2 regions of the Thalassotalea maritima genome follow, and region 2 is predicted to be linked to the other one. Evidence: predicted binding sites of a transcription regulator. Region 2 holds the regulator's gene; the other holds the start of a gene.
The links. Region 2 encodes ArgR, which controls arginine synthesis, uptake and breakdown. Its sites were predicted from a motif close to ANTGAATANNTATTCANT; they were not measured.
Positions count from the first base shown of each region.

Region 1: the regulator ArgR is predicted to act here: its motif matches at 3,598-3,615, upstream of argC (N-acetyl-gamma-glutamyl-phosphate reductase).

Region 1 is NZ_CP166919.1:222,466-228,895, forward strand. It holds gene metJ (met regulon transcriptional regulator MetJ) at 1-19, opposite strand, end outside; gene metB (cystathionine gamma-synthase) at 241-1,401, shown strand; gene metF (methylenetetrahydrofolate reductase) at 1,490-2,377, shown strand; gene argE (acetylornithine deacetylase) at 2,405-3,562, opposite strand; gene argC (N-acetyl-gamma-glutamyl-phosphate reductase) at 3,830-4,855, shown strand; gene argB (acetylglutamate kinase) at 4,848-5,645, shown strand; gene ACAX20_RS01000 (ornithine carbamoyltransferase) at 5,701-6,430, shown strand, end outside.
Region 2 is NZ_CP166919.1:490,325-496,754, reverse strand. It holds gene pdxA (4-hydroxythreonine-4-phosphate dehydrogenase PdxA) at 1-281, shown strand, start outside; gene rsmA (16S rRNA (adenine(1518)-N(6)/adenine(1519)-N(6))-dimethyltransferase RsmA) at 274-1,077, shown strand; gene apaG (Co2+/Mg2+ efflux protein ApaG) at 1,090-1,476, shown strand; gene ACAX20_RS02160 (symmetrical bis(5'-nucleosyl)-tetraphosphatase) at 1,498-2,304, shown strand; gene ACAX20_RS02155 (Dyp-type peroxidase) at 2,405-3,328, shown strand; gene argR (transcriptional regulator ArgR) at 3,453-3,923, opposite strand; gene mdh (malate dehydrogenase) at 4,208-5,146, shown strand; gene ACAX20_RS02140 (redoxin family protein) at 5,291-5,752, opposite strand; gene ACAX20_RS02135 (hypothetical protein) at 5,752-6,078, opposite strand.

The DNA of each region.
Region 1 (6,430 bases), 270 kb from region 2:
CCCCATTCCAATCAGCCATTGTGACTCCCTAAACATTACTTTGCAGATGTCCCATCGTCATCATCTTGCTGATTGATGTCGCGGGTTTAACTGGTGTGATGAAATTGTACTGTATCCAGTAGATGAGTCAACTTTTAACGGCAAAGATGTATAGATGGCTAAAAATAGTTGACCTTGGTGAAAATTCGTCCTAGATTGGATAGACGTCTAAACATCCAATTTTGTTTTTGGAGATGCACCATGGCTTATGACAAGCAGCAAACTATGGCAGTACAGGCCGGCATTAACAGTGACCAACATCACGGTGCAGTGGTCCCAGCCTTGCATTTATCAAGTACATACAGTTTGCAGGGTTTTAAACAAAAAAGAGAGTACGACTACTCCCGTACCGCAAACCCAACTCGTAGCACGCTAGCGCAAGTACTTGCTGAGCTTGAGGGTGGTGACGCTGCTGTCGTTACCAATACCGGGATGTCGGCGATTCACCTTATTTGTCAATTGCTGAGCAAAGATGATCGACTGCTTATTCCACATGACTGTTACGGCGGCAGTTATCGGCTGTTTGTCCACCTCGCAAAGCGTGGTCATTTCCATCTCGATATTGTTGATCAGAGCGACGCAACCGCGTTAGCGCAGGCTCTCGCGAAAAAGCCGAAATTGGTATTAATCGAAACACCGAGTAATCCGTTATTGCGTATTGTTGATATCGAGCAAATCGCTGCGGCCGCCAAGCGCGTAGGTGCACTTGTTGCGGTAGACAACACCTTTCTATCACCACTTTTACAACAACCATTGGCGTTTGGCGCAGATATGGTGATTCACTCTACCACCAAATTCATTAATGGCCATTCTGATGTTGTTGGTGGCGCAGTTGTATGCAAACAACAAGCATTAGCCGACGAGTTGGCATGGTGGGCAAATTGTATTGGCATTACCGGTAGTGCGTTTGATGCGTATTTGACATTGCGTGGTATTAAAACCTTACCTGTGCGTTTAAAACAGCACGCTGCAAACACACAAGCGGTAGTTAGTTTATTGTGCAATCATCAAGCGGTAAGCAAGGTTTATTACCCAGGGCTTGTCGATCATCCTGGACATCTGCTTGCTCAGCGACAACAAGCAGGCTTTGGCTCGATGATCTCGTTTGAGTTAGCCGGTAACGACGAACAAGTAGGTCAGTTCTTGGCAACATTGCAATTATTTACACTGGCTCAATCGCTGGGCGGCGTTGAAAGTTTGATTGCTCATCCAGCGACTATGACCCACGCGGGCATGGATGCAGAAGCGCAAAAACAAGCCGGAATTAGCCAGTCGCTATTGCGGCTATCTGTGGGGATCGAAGATGGCGAAGACTTATTGGTTGATTTACAACGGGCATTAGATGCGATGGCTGATAGTTGATAACAAAAGCCAACTTACCGTTAACGGCTTAGCGTCAGTGTATACATATTAGTGAAGACAAAATGAGTAAATAAAGAGGATTTAGTCGATGAATGCAAAAGCAAGGCAATTGGAATTGCTTAATCGAACGGTACGAGATATTGACCGTGACTTAAATGTGTCGTTTGAATTTTTTCCGCCAAATTCAGAGCAAATGGAAAATACCTTGTGGAGTTCAATAGACCGCCTCGCGCCACTGAAACCAAGCTTTGTTTCAGTAACGTATGGTGCAGGCAGTGGAACTCGCGATCGCACTCATGGTGTTATTAAAAAAATACAGCGAGATACCGGTCTTATAGCCGCGCCGCACCTCACTTGTATCGATGCCAGTCGCGATGAGCTAATCACGATTGCTAAAGATTATTGGCAAAGTGGCGTGCGCCATATTGTTGCCCTGCGTGGCGATTTACCCGATGGTTCGCCAAAGCCTGATATGTACGCCAATGATTTAGTGACGCTTCTTAAAGGGGTTGCCGATTTTGAAATCTCGGTTGCCGCTTACCCTGAAACTCATCCGGAGGCATCAAATGCGCAGGCTGATTTGGTGAATCTAAAGCGTAAAGTCGATGCCGGTGCAACGCGTGCGATCACCCAGTTTTTCTTTGACATGGATGCTTACTTACGTTTTCGCGACCGCTGTGTGGCGGTGGGTATTGATGTGGAAATTGTCCCGGGTATTTTACCGGTATCGAATTTCGCCACTTTAAAACGCTTTGCCGCGTTAACCAACGTCCATGTGCCAGACTGGATGGGCAATTTATATCAAGGTTTAGATGCCGACCCGATGACACGTAACTTGGTCGGTGCAAATATTGCTATGGAGCAGGTGAAGATTTTACGCAGCGAAGGGGTTAATGACTTTCATTTTTACACCCTCAATCGTTCAGAGCTTACCTACGCAATTTGCCATACGTTAGGCGTTAAACCGCAAAGTTAAGCGTTTTAAGTCCTTGTTAGCGCAGTATTAGCCACAGTAGTGATGAATAAACTGCAGCAACATATGCTCTGCGGGTTTAATTTGCTCAAATGCCAAATGTTCATTGTTTTGGTGTGCCTGCTCAATTGAGCCGGGGCCTAATACAATGGTTTGGCAACCAAGTTGCTGAATATATGGCGCTTCGGTTGCGTAATTAACTGCTTGGCAACAATGACCTGATATTGTTTTGGCGGTTTGCGCAAGCTCACTATCTGCACGTTCGGCAAACGCCGGCGAACTCAGGTGTAGTTCACGAATATTGATGCGACCCGGATATTGATCGGCGATGGGTTTAATGGCGTCAGCTAACCAAGCGACTAACTCATCGTCTTTAATGCCGGGTAAGGCGCGCAAATCGATATCCAGATAACATTCACCACAAATGCGATTGGCTCCATCACCGCCATGAATAGCCCCTAAATTCAATGTTGGCTCAGTCACTGAGAATGCTTTATTTTGATAGGTATTTGCTAAATGTTGCTTAAAGTTAAGTAACCGGCCAATAACTTGGTAGATGATCTCGATAGCATTAACACCATGATCCGGCAAACTCGAGTGGCCAGATTTACCAGTTACCGAAATTCGATGTGACATATGACCCTTGTGCATGATCACCGGCTTTAATTTGGTCGGCTCGCCAATAATGGCCACATCGGGTTTAACTAATTGTTGCTTGATAAAGAATCGCGCACCGGCCATAGAGGTTTCTTCATCGGCGGTTGCTAAGATATATAAAGGCTTTTTCAGCTTTGTTAAATCGACGGCTTTACATGCTTGCAATATAAAGGCAAAAAAACCTTTCATGTCACACGTACCAAGACCATAAAATTTATTATCTCTAACGCTTACCTTAAAAGGATCGCTGTGCCAGCCTTGTTCGTCAAATGGCACGGTATCACTATGCCCAGCCAATAATAAACCGCCTTCACCGTGACCTATCTTAGCCAGTAAGTTGTATTTATTTCGGGTGTGCGGTACTGGCTGAATATCAATTGTAAAACCTAAATCAGCAAACCAGTTACCGAGCAAGTTAATGATGGCTTGATTGCTTTGGTCTAACTGAGCGCTTTCGGCGCTAATAGAAGGCGTAGCAATCAACTGACTTAGCGCATTTTCTAAATTGGGTAAGGTATTTTCGATTGCCATAGCTATCCTTTGATTAACTTTTGCGCACCTTGGTCGTTAAATAGTTATGCAAAAATATTGCATTATTATTTTTGTGTTGTTATCTTTTTTAAGAAGTTGTTAATCAAGTTATTAATAAATCGTCAATAATGCAATAGATAAGCTTAGGTTAGTTATTAATTAATTGTTTGATACTGTTTGGTGTCATGTCTTAATGGCTCAGCATCGACTTAATTTGACTTACCATGGATAGACGATTTATGAATAAAATTGCGAGATATAAAAAATATGAAAATAGCTGTTATCGGTGCTAGTGGTTACGCTGGCGCCGAACTCGTTAAAATTCTCATTAATCATCCTCAGGTAGATGATTTAGCTTTGTTGGTTTCCGAACACAGCGAATCGCAAAATCAGCCGTTTAGCCAGTTGTATCCGCAGATGCATGGTATTTGTGACATCCCTTTACAAGCGTTTAATATTGCTTGGTTAAATGCTAACCAATCTGAAATTGACGCGGTATTTTTCGCAACCCCACATGAATACTCTGCACAGTGGGCGCAACCGTTTATCGATGCCGATATTAAAGTGTTTGATCTGTCAGGGGCTTTTCGTCTCAAGGATGTAGACGATTATCCCCAACACTATGACTTCACTCACCAGTACCCACAACTTTTGGCTGAGGCGGTTTATGGTTTGGCCGAATTTAACGCACAAGCGATAGCTGCTAGTAATATCATAGCCGTCCCCGGTTGTTACCCAACGGCGAGCTTGCTAGCTATTAAACCTATGGCTGATGCCGATTTACTCGACGATAACAGCATCACAGTAATCAATGGTATTAGCGGTGTCAGTGGCGCAGGTCGTAAAGCCAGCCTTGCCACCAGTTTTAATGAGCTCAGTTTAAAAGCGTATAACGTGTTGCAACATCGCCATCAACCTGAAATTAGCCAACAAGCAGGCTGTTCGGTGATCTTTAATCCGCATATCGCCCCGTTTAAACGTGGTTTGCTAGCGACCGTAACCATGCGCCTTAAGCAAGGTATTACTACGGACGATATCAACGCGTTATATCAGCAATATTATCAACATCAACCATTGGTTCGCTTAATGCCAAGTTGGCCACAGGTTGATGACGTCGCCAATACACCATTTGCTAATTTACATTGGCAGTACGATGCTAAGTTACAGGTATTGGTGGCAAGTTGCGCTATCGACAATTTGTTAAAAGGTGCTGCGGCGCAAGCGGTACAGTGTTTTAATATTCGTTATGGTTTCGCACCAACACAGGCATTAGTTGGAGGCAACCATGGCTGACTCATTATGTTTAAGCAAGCCACTGGTGATTAAGATTGGTGGCGCTATCGCTCAGTCTGATCAGGCTTTAACTTCATTATTTTGCGTAGTCGCAAAATTACAACAACATGGACAAGCGGTGGTGATTGTTCATGGTGGTGGTTGCGTTGCCGATGTTATGTTGCAGCAAGCGGGTTTCATCAGCCATAAAGTCGATGGCTTGCGGGTTAGCGAGCAGGCTCATATGCCGATCATTGCGGGCGCCTTGGCTGGAACGGTTAATAAACAAATCGTTGCTATAGCCAATAATCAGCAACTTAGCGCAGTAGGCTTGGCGTTGCACGATGGTCAAACATTGTCATGTATACCTGCTGCAGAACACTTAGGTTGTGTTGGCATACCAAGCCCTAGTGAAGGTGCCCTGTTAAATACCTTATTAGCAACCAATGTATTGCCTATTTTCAATTCTATTGGCGCTTTAGCTGATGGCCAGTTGGTCAACGTTAATGCCGATGATGCAGCGGTTGCTATTACTCAGCTTGTTGATGGTGAGTTGGTGTTATTAACCGATGTTGCCGGCGTAAAAGGTGCAGATCAACAATATCTAACCTCCCTCGATCACCATATGGCACAACAACTGATCAGTGATGGTGTGATCACTGACGGTATGGTGGCTAAAGTCAATGCCGCTTTTGTGGCGGCGAATCATTTACGACGAAGTATCGCGGTTGCCAGTTGGAAAACACCGGAGCAATTATTTGCGCTAACCACCGGTGATTCAATCGGCACCCGCATTATTCCTAACAGCTAATTTCATCAAGACGCATTTTTACTAAACCGAATTAATTTATTACAGGAATAACCTTATGTCGTTACAACATTATCTCGCTGATCATTATCAGGATAAAAGCACTTTGCAAAGCCTTATTGCTAAAGGCATTGCCATTAAATCTAATCCACAAGCTTATAGCAATGCATTGGCAGGCAAGTCGGTCGCGATGTTGTTTGAAAAACCGTCGCTACGCACTCACATCAGCTTTGATATTGGTATCAACAAAATGGGCGGTCATGCGCTCTATATTGGCCAACAAAATGGTCAACTTGGTGAGCGTGAGCGCATTAAAGATGTTGCGCAAAACTTGGCGTGTTGGGCCGATGCCATTATTGCCCGTGTGTTTAAGCAATCGGTTCTCGATGAGATGGCCGAACACGCCAATATTCCTGTCATTAATGCATTAAGTGACTTGTATCACCCTTGCCAAGCATTGGCTGATTACATGGCATTAACCGAAACCTTTGGCACAGTTGCAGGCTTAAAAGTGTGTTACATCGGCGACGCGAATAATGTCAGTAACTCGTTAATGTTAATGGGCGCTGTGCTCGGCGCGCATGTCACTGTGGTAACACCACAAGGGCATGGTCCGAGCCAAGTGATGATTGACACAGCAGAGCAATTGGCCACAGAAAATGGTGGCAAAGTGCTGGTAAGTACCGATGTTAACGCAGCAAGTGATCAACAAGTTATTTACACCGACACGTGGATCTCCATGGGTGACAGTACTAAGGTTGAAGAAATCCTCGAAACCTTTATGCCTT
Region 2 (6,430 bases):
TGGATCTTATCGGTCCGCTACCTGCCGATACCATTTTTCAAAATAAATACTTAAAAGACGCTGATGCCGTGTTAGCCATGTATCACGACCAAGGCTTACCTGTACTAAAATATAAAGGTTTTGGTAATTCAGTTAACATTACGTTAGGACTACCTTTTATTCGTACCTCTGTTGATCATGGCACTGCCATTGAACTTGCAGGTACAGACCAAGCCGATCCAGGCAGTTTCCATGCTGCCTTGTCGCAAGCAATAGAATTGGTGAATAGCAGCAATGAATAAATCCCACTTAGGTCATCAAGCGAAAAAGCGTTTTGGCCAAAACTTTCTGCACGACGATGCCGTGATCAGCCGTATTGTTGATGCCATCGACCCGTCAGAAGGTGAAAACTTAGTTGAAATTGGCCCTGGTTTAGGTGCTCTAACAGAACCGGTTATTGAACGCGCTGGTGATATCAGCGTGGTTGAACTCGATAGAGATCTTGCCCATCGGTTACGCCACCATCCGTTTTTAGCTAAGCACTTAACCATTCACGAAACCGATGCACTAAAGTTTGATTTTGCTTCGCTAGCTAATGAGCAACCACTGCGTGTGTTTGGTAATTTACCATACAATATCTCAACGCCGCTAATTTTCCATTTATTAAGCTTTGGCGATAAGATCCAAGACATGCATTTTATGTTGCAAAAAGAAGTGGTTAATCGCATGGCTGCAGGGCCTGATAGCAAAGCTTATGGCCGCTTATCCATTATGTGTCAGTATTTTTGTAAAGTAATGCCGGTAATGGAGATTGGTCCAGAAGCTTTCCAGCCGCCACCGAAAGTCGATAGCGCCATTGTCCGTCTAGTACCTCACGACAAAATTGCTTATCCTGCGAAAGATATCAAATGGTTGAATCGAGTGTGTACAGAAGCATTTAATCAGCGTCGAAAAACCATACGTAATAGTTTTAAAAAGCTCATTTCGGCAGAGCAATTAGAAGCCTTGGGAATCAATCCAGGTTTACGTCCAGAAAACATCAGCTTGCAAGAATATGTAAATATTGCTAATTATTTAGCTGATAATCCTGTTGAGTAGCGTATCACTATCATGAGCAGTAGCGATCCCGGCAAATTAGTGAAAGTCGCAACCACGGTCGACTTTATTGAAGAGCAAAGCGATTCTTATCAGCATCGCTTTGTCTTTAGTTACACAATAACAATTGAAAACAATAGCGACCTGACGCTGCAATTGATGTCTCGTAGCTGGCTCATCACCGATGCCAATGGCCAACAAGTATCCGTTGAGGGGGATGGTGTTGTCGGCCAACAACCGATATTACAGCCTGGTCAGCGTTACCGTTACTCAAGTGGCTCGATCATAAAAACACCTATTGGCACCATGGAAGGCTTTTACACTATGCAAGATATGGACAATCAACATTACCGAGTGGATATTCCTGTATTTAGTCTCGCTGTACCAAACGTTGTTAATTAATTTAGAGCACAATATACAGCTATGGCTATTTACTTAATCGGTGATGTACAGGGGTGTTATACCGCGTTACAACAGCTTGTTGATACGATTCACTTTAATAAAGATACAGATCAACTGTGGTTTTGTGGTGATCTCGTCGCTCGTGGCTCACAGTCATTAGAAACATTACGCTTTATAAAATCGCTTGGCGATAGCGCCAAAACCGTGCTTGGCAACCATGACTTGCACTTAATTGCCACCTACCATGGCATTGGCAAGGTAAACCGTAAAGATAAACTTGAAGCCCTGTTAAACGCTGACGATTGCCACGAATTAATCGATTGGTTGATTGCTCAACCATTAGTGTTAGCGTTACCAGATTATAGTGGTTACCTTTCTCATGCTGGCTTACCGCCTGAATGGGATGCCGATACAGCATTGTTGATGTCGGATTTTGTGCAAAAAAAATTAGCCAGTAAAAAGCGCAAGCGCTGGTTACGCAAAATGTACGGTAATCTGCCAGCAAAATGGTGTCATGCTCACTCTGACATAGAGAAGTTTCGCTTTTCAATCAATGCATTGACAAGAATGCGCTTTTGTTACCAAGATGGTGCACTGGAGTTTTCTAGCAAAGCATCGCCGAGTGCGAATACCGATAAACATCTGCAACCGTGGTTTGAACTGCATGGCGATTTAAGTCAATCACCTTGGGTTTTTGGTCATTGGGCGGCACTGCAAGGGCAAGCTTCAAACCCGCATGTCTTCGCTTTAGATACCGGTTGTGTATGGGGCGGTACATTAACAGCGTTACGTTGGCACGATAAACAACTGTTTTCGGTTCCGGCTTAATTACTTTATATCAAGCTACTGTTCTTTAAAGCTTTTCTAATGGTCCATTAATTCATATACTTAGACCATCCCGTGCAACAAGAAGTTAACACAAGTCCTTATGGCAATAGAACAATTTGGTATTTGCGCCGAGCCGAACCTGCACAGCTATTATTTACTATTCAATGTAGTTGATAATAAAAATCGTTTTATCCGCAAAACCTTAGCTACCCTCCCTGAACTGTTTGAACAATATGACGATCAGTTTTCTGAGGCGAACCTAAATACCGTTATTGCAATCGGAGCGACATATTGGGATGAGTATTACCCCAAGGCTAGACCTAGTGAGCTAAAGCCATTCGCTCATCTGCAAGTGGATGATCGAATTGCGCCGGCTAATAACTTTGATTTGTTTATTCAAATCCGCAGCGATCGTGCTGACGTTAATCACCTTGTTGCTAGCAAAGTATGTAGCATGCTCAATGACGCGGTCGAGCTTGTCGAACAAGTTAAAGGCTTTCGCTATCTTGATGGTCGTGATCTAACAGGGTTTGTTGATGGTAGTGAAAACCCTAAAGGTATCGCCAAGCGCCAAGTCGCGCTGGTTAATAAGCCCAGCGATGACATGGATAAAGGCAGCTACTTACATATTCAACGTTACCGCCACAACATGCCACTATGGGATAGCATCAGTGTACAGCAACAAGAAGACATTATTGGTCGCACAAAGCGTGATGATATCGAGTACCCGAGTGCCGACAAAGCCCCCACTGCTCACACTAAACGTACCAATTTAAAAGATTTAAATGGTAATACCATGGAAATCTTACGTCAAAGCATGCCTTATGGTCATATGAAAACACAAGGACTGTTCTTTGTGTCGTTTTGTCATACGCCAAAACATTTTGAAATTCAGCTAAAAAGTATGATTGAAGGGGATGAACACGGTAACTTCGATCATTTACTAAAATATACCCAAGCAGAAACCGGGGCGTCTTTTTTCGTGCCATCTCGTGACTTACTGGAAAAAGCGGCAACTATGTAGTCATCGGCATTAGTCTTGGTGTTTACACCAATGACACTAAGTTTGTGCCCAACTCAGAGTTAGGGCAGAGGCATTAAAAAAGGCACTTAAGTGCCTTTTTCGTATTCGCGTCTTACTGCTGTCATTACTGCATTTTTTGAAATAGCAAAAATAATCTGTCTTTTATCGGTTTAATATCTTTTACCGACGTTGGCGAAATAAAAATCGTGTCATCACCGGCGATGGTTCCTAATACACCATCGGCTTTACCTAACGAGTCTAGTAAGCGAGCAATTAATTGAGCTGCGCCAGGGCTGGTGCGAACAATGATCATCACTTCGTTGCTCTCGATATCCAAAACCAACTGCTTCAATGGACTTTTAGCGGTTGGCACGCCAAGCTCAGCTGGTAAACAGTAGACCATTTCTTGACGTGCATTGCGGGTGCGTACCGCGCCAAACTTGCTTAACAGGCGAGATACTTTTGATTGGCTTACGTTGTCAAAGCCTTGCGCCTTGAGGGCGTCAACAATGTCACCTTGTGAGCCAAATTGTTCTTGTTTTAATAATTCTTTAAAAGCATTTAATAATGCTTCTTGCTTTTGTTGTGTACTCATACACTCTTCTTGTCTGTCGATTTTTATTCTACATGGGGATATTTATTGGCATTGCAATAATATTTGCCTTAATCGTAGTAGCAGGTTTTGTAAGTGTTCAGATTAGATTACAAAATTACCATGCCAAAACGCCAATATCATACCATCTAAGCCGTTTGAATGACAAAATTGTTTGTATTTTCAGCCGTAATTTTGGTATGGTTTGGGCACAAAAATTTAAAGTATTTGCTCGACCTGCAACCTCGGTTTTTGAGCAAAAAAACATCATTAATTGGAGATCTTCAATGAAAGTAGCCGTTTTAGGTGCAGCCGGTGGTATCGGTCAAGCATTATCACTATTGTTAAAAACTCAACTACCTGCTGGTTCTGAATTATCGTTATACGATGTTGCACCAGTTGTTCCTGGTGTTGCTGTTGATTTGTCTCACATCCCAACTGACGTTACTGTAAAAGGCTACGGTGCTGACGACTTAGCCACGGCACTTCAAGGTTGTGATATTGTTATTATCCCTGCTGGTATGCCACGTAAGCCGGGTATGGATCGTGCTGATTTATTTGCGGTAAACGCAGGTATCGTAAAAACATTAGCTGAAGGCATCGTTGCCAACTGTCCAAAAGCACTTGTTGGTGTTATCACTAACCCGGTAAACGGCACTGTACCAATCGTTGCTGAAGTATTCAAAAAAGCAGGTACTTACGAAGCAAATCGCGTATTTGGTGTTACCACTCTTGACGTTATCCGCAGCGAAACGTTTGTTGCTGAGTTAAAAGGCAAATCTACTGCAGACGTTAAAGTACCAGTTATCGGTGGTCACTCAGGTACAACTATCCTACCTCTACTTTCACAAGTTGAAGGTGTTGAGTTTACTCAAGAAGAAATCGATGCATTGACACCTCGTATCCAAAACGCCGGTACTGAAGTTGTTAACGCAAAAGCGGGTGGCGGCTCAGCGACACTTTCTATGGGTGCTGCTGCAGCTCGTTTCTGTATGTCTCTAGTTCGTGGCTTACAAGGTGAAGAAGGTGTTGTAGATTACGCATACGTTCAAGGTAACACCGGCGATGCAGAGTACTTTGCACAACCAGTACGCCTTGGTAAAAACGGTGTTGAAGAGTACCTATCATACGGTGAACTAAGCGCATACGAGCAAAAAGCAAAAGATGACATGCTAGCGACCTTGAATAAAGATATTCAAGAAGGCGTAGACTTTATCAACGCATAATGAGCTATAGCGACAAAGCTTATTAATAAGCTTTAGCAATAAAAAACCGAAACATCACGTTTCGGTTTTTTATTGCCATTTGATACTGATACGATGACTCACTTATTAAACCAGTCATTGATTCAGAACTTATCGCATTGCCGTTTATTGCGCTAGCAAAGCAACAAGTTCAGCCTCATACTCATCCTGGCGCTCTGGTTGAAAGCCAACATGCGCTTTTACCGCTTTCCCTTGGCGATTATAAATATAACTGCTGGGCATGCCTTTTAAATCAAACTTACGAGCTATCAGACTTTTAGGGTCATAAATAACGGTAAAATCTGCAGGCGTTTGTCGCAAAAACTCATCAGCGAACGACCTTTCCATATCTAAATTAATGGTAACCACTTTCAAGCCTCGTTCTGCATATTTTTGCTGCATCTTATTCATCCATGGAAAAGACTGTTTGCAGGGGATACACCAAGAAGCCCAAAAGTCGATATATACTACCTTGCCTTTGTTCTCCTGCATTAGTTGCTTAAATTGTTCGATACTGGCTGAATTAGCGTAACTCTGAGTAGAAAAAACGCTCAATAACAGCATTAACATTGGCGCGACTCTTAGCACTAGTTGGCTCCTGTTTGTGGTTTTTGTTCGCTCGATTGCAATTTGCGGATCACTTCATCAACAGAGGTTTGATTATTACAACGTTGGTCAGTTTTATCATCTCGATAATAACGAATATCAATGCAATCTTTTTGGTAACGTCGTTCAAGCTCAGTGCGCTTTATCAGGTTATTTTTAGCGTTAGATATTTGTCGTTGTAAAGATGTGCAATGTTGACGTTGTTCGGCCGTATACACGACATCTTCACATGCGTCTTGCTGCCCTGTTGAACACGCCGTTAAACATGTCATTATAACCAGCGGAACGGTTATTGAAATGGTTTTCATAAATACGATCCTGTTTTACTTGTTATCTTCGAAAATGGAGCGTTTATATCAATTACTTGTCGCACGATTGATATTACTACTAAGACTATCAGTTGCTTAAACATCGAGCAAATACACTTTCATTAATACCAATCACATTAAGTTATTGCTCACTCAGTGAGAATTTAAAGGCTTTGATTGCAGAGAATGGTTATTCCATTGTCAAAATCAGTTACGCAGCATAAAAACCTTTAAAACTCACCCGTAGGGAGTTTACCAGAGGCCCATTTACGACCCTAGATTTCATTAATATAGAATGACTATATCAATGAAATCTATGTTGTAACTGAACCTCTGCCCTAACTCTGAGTTG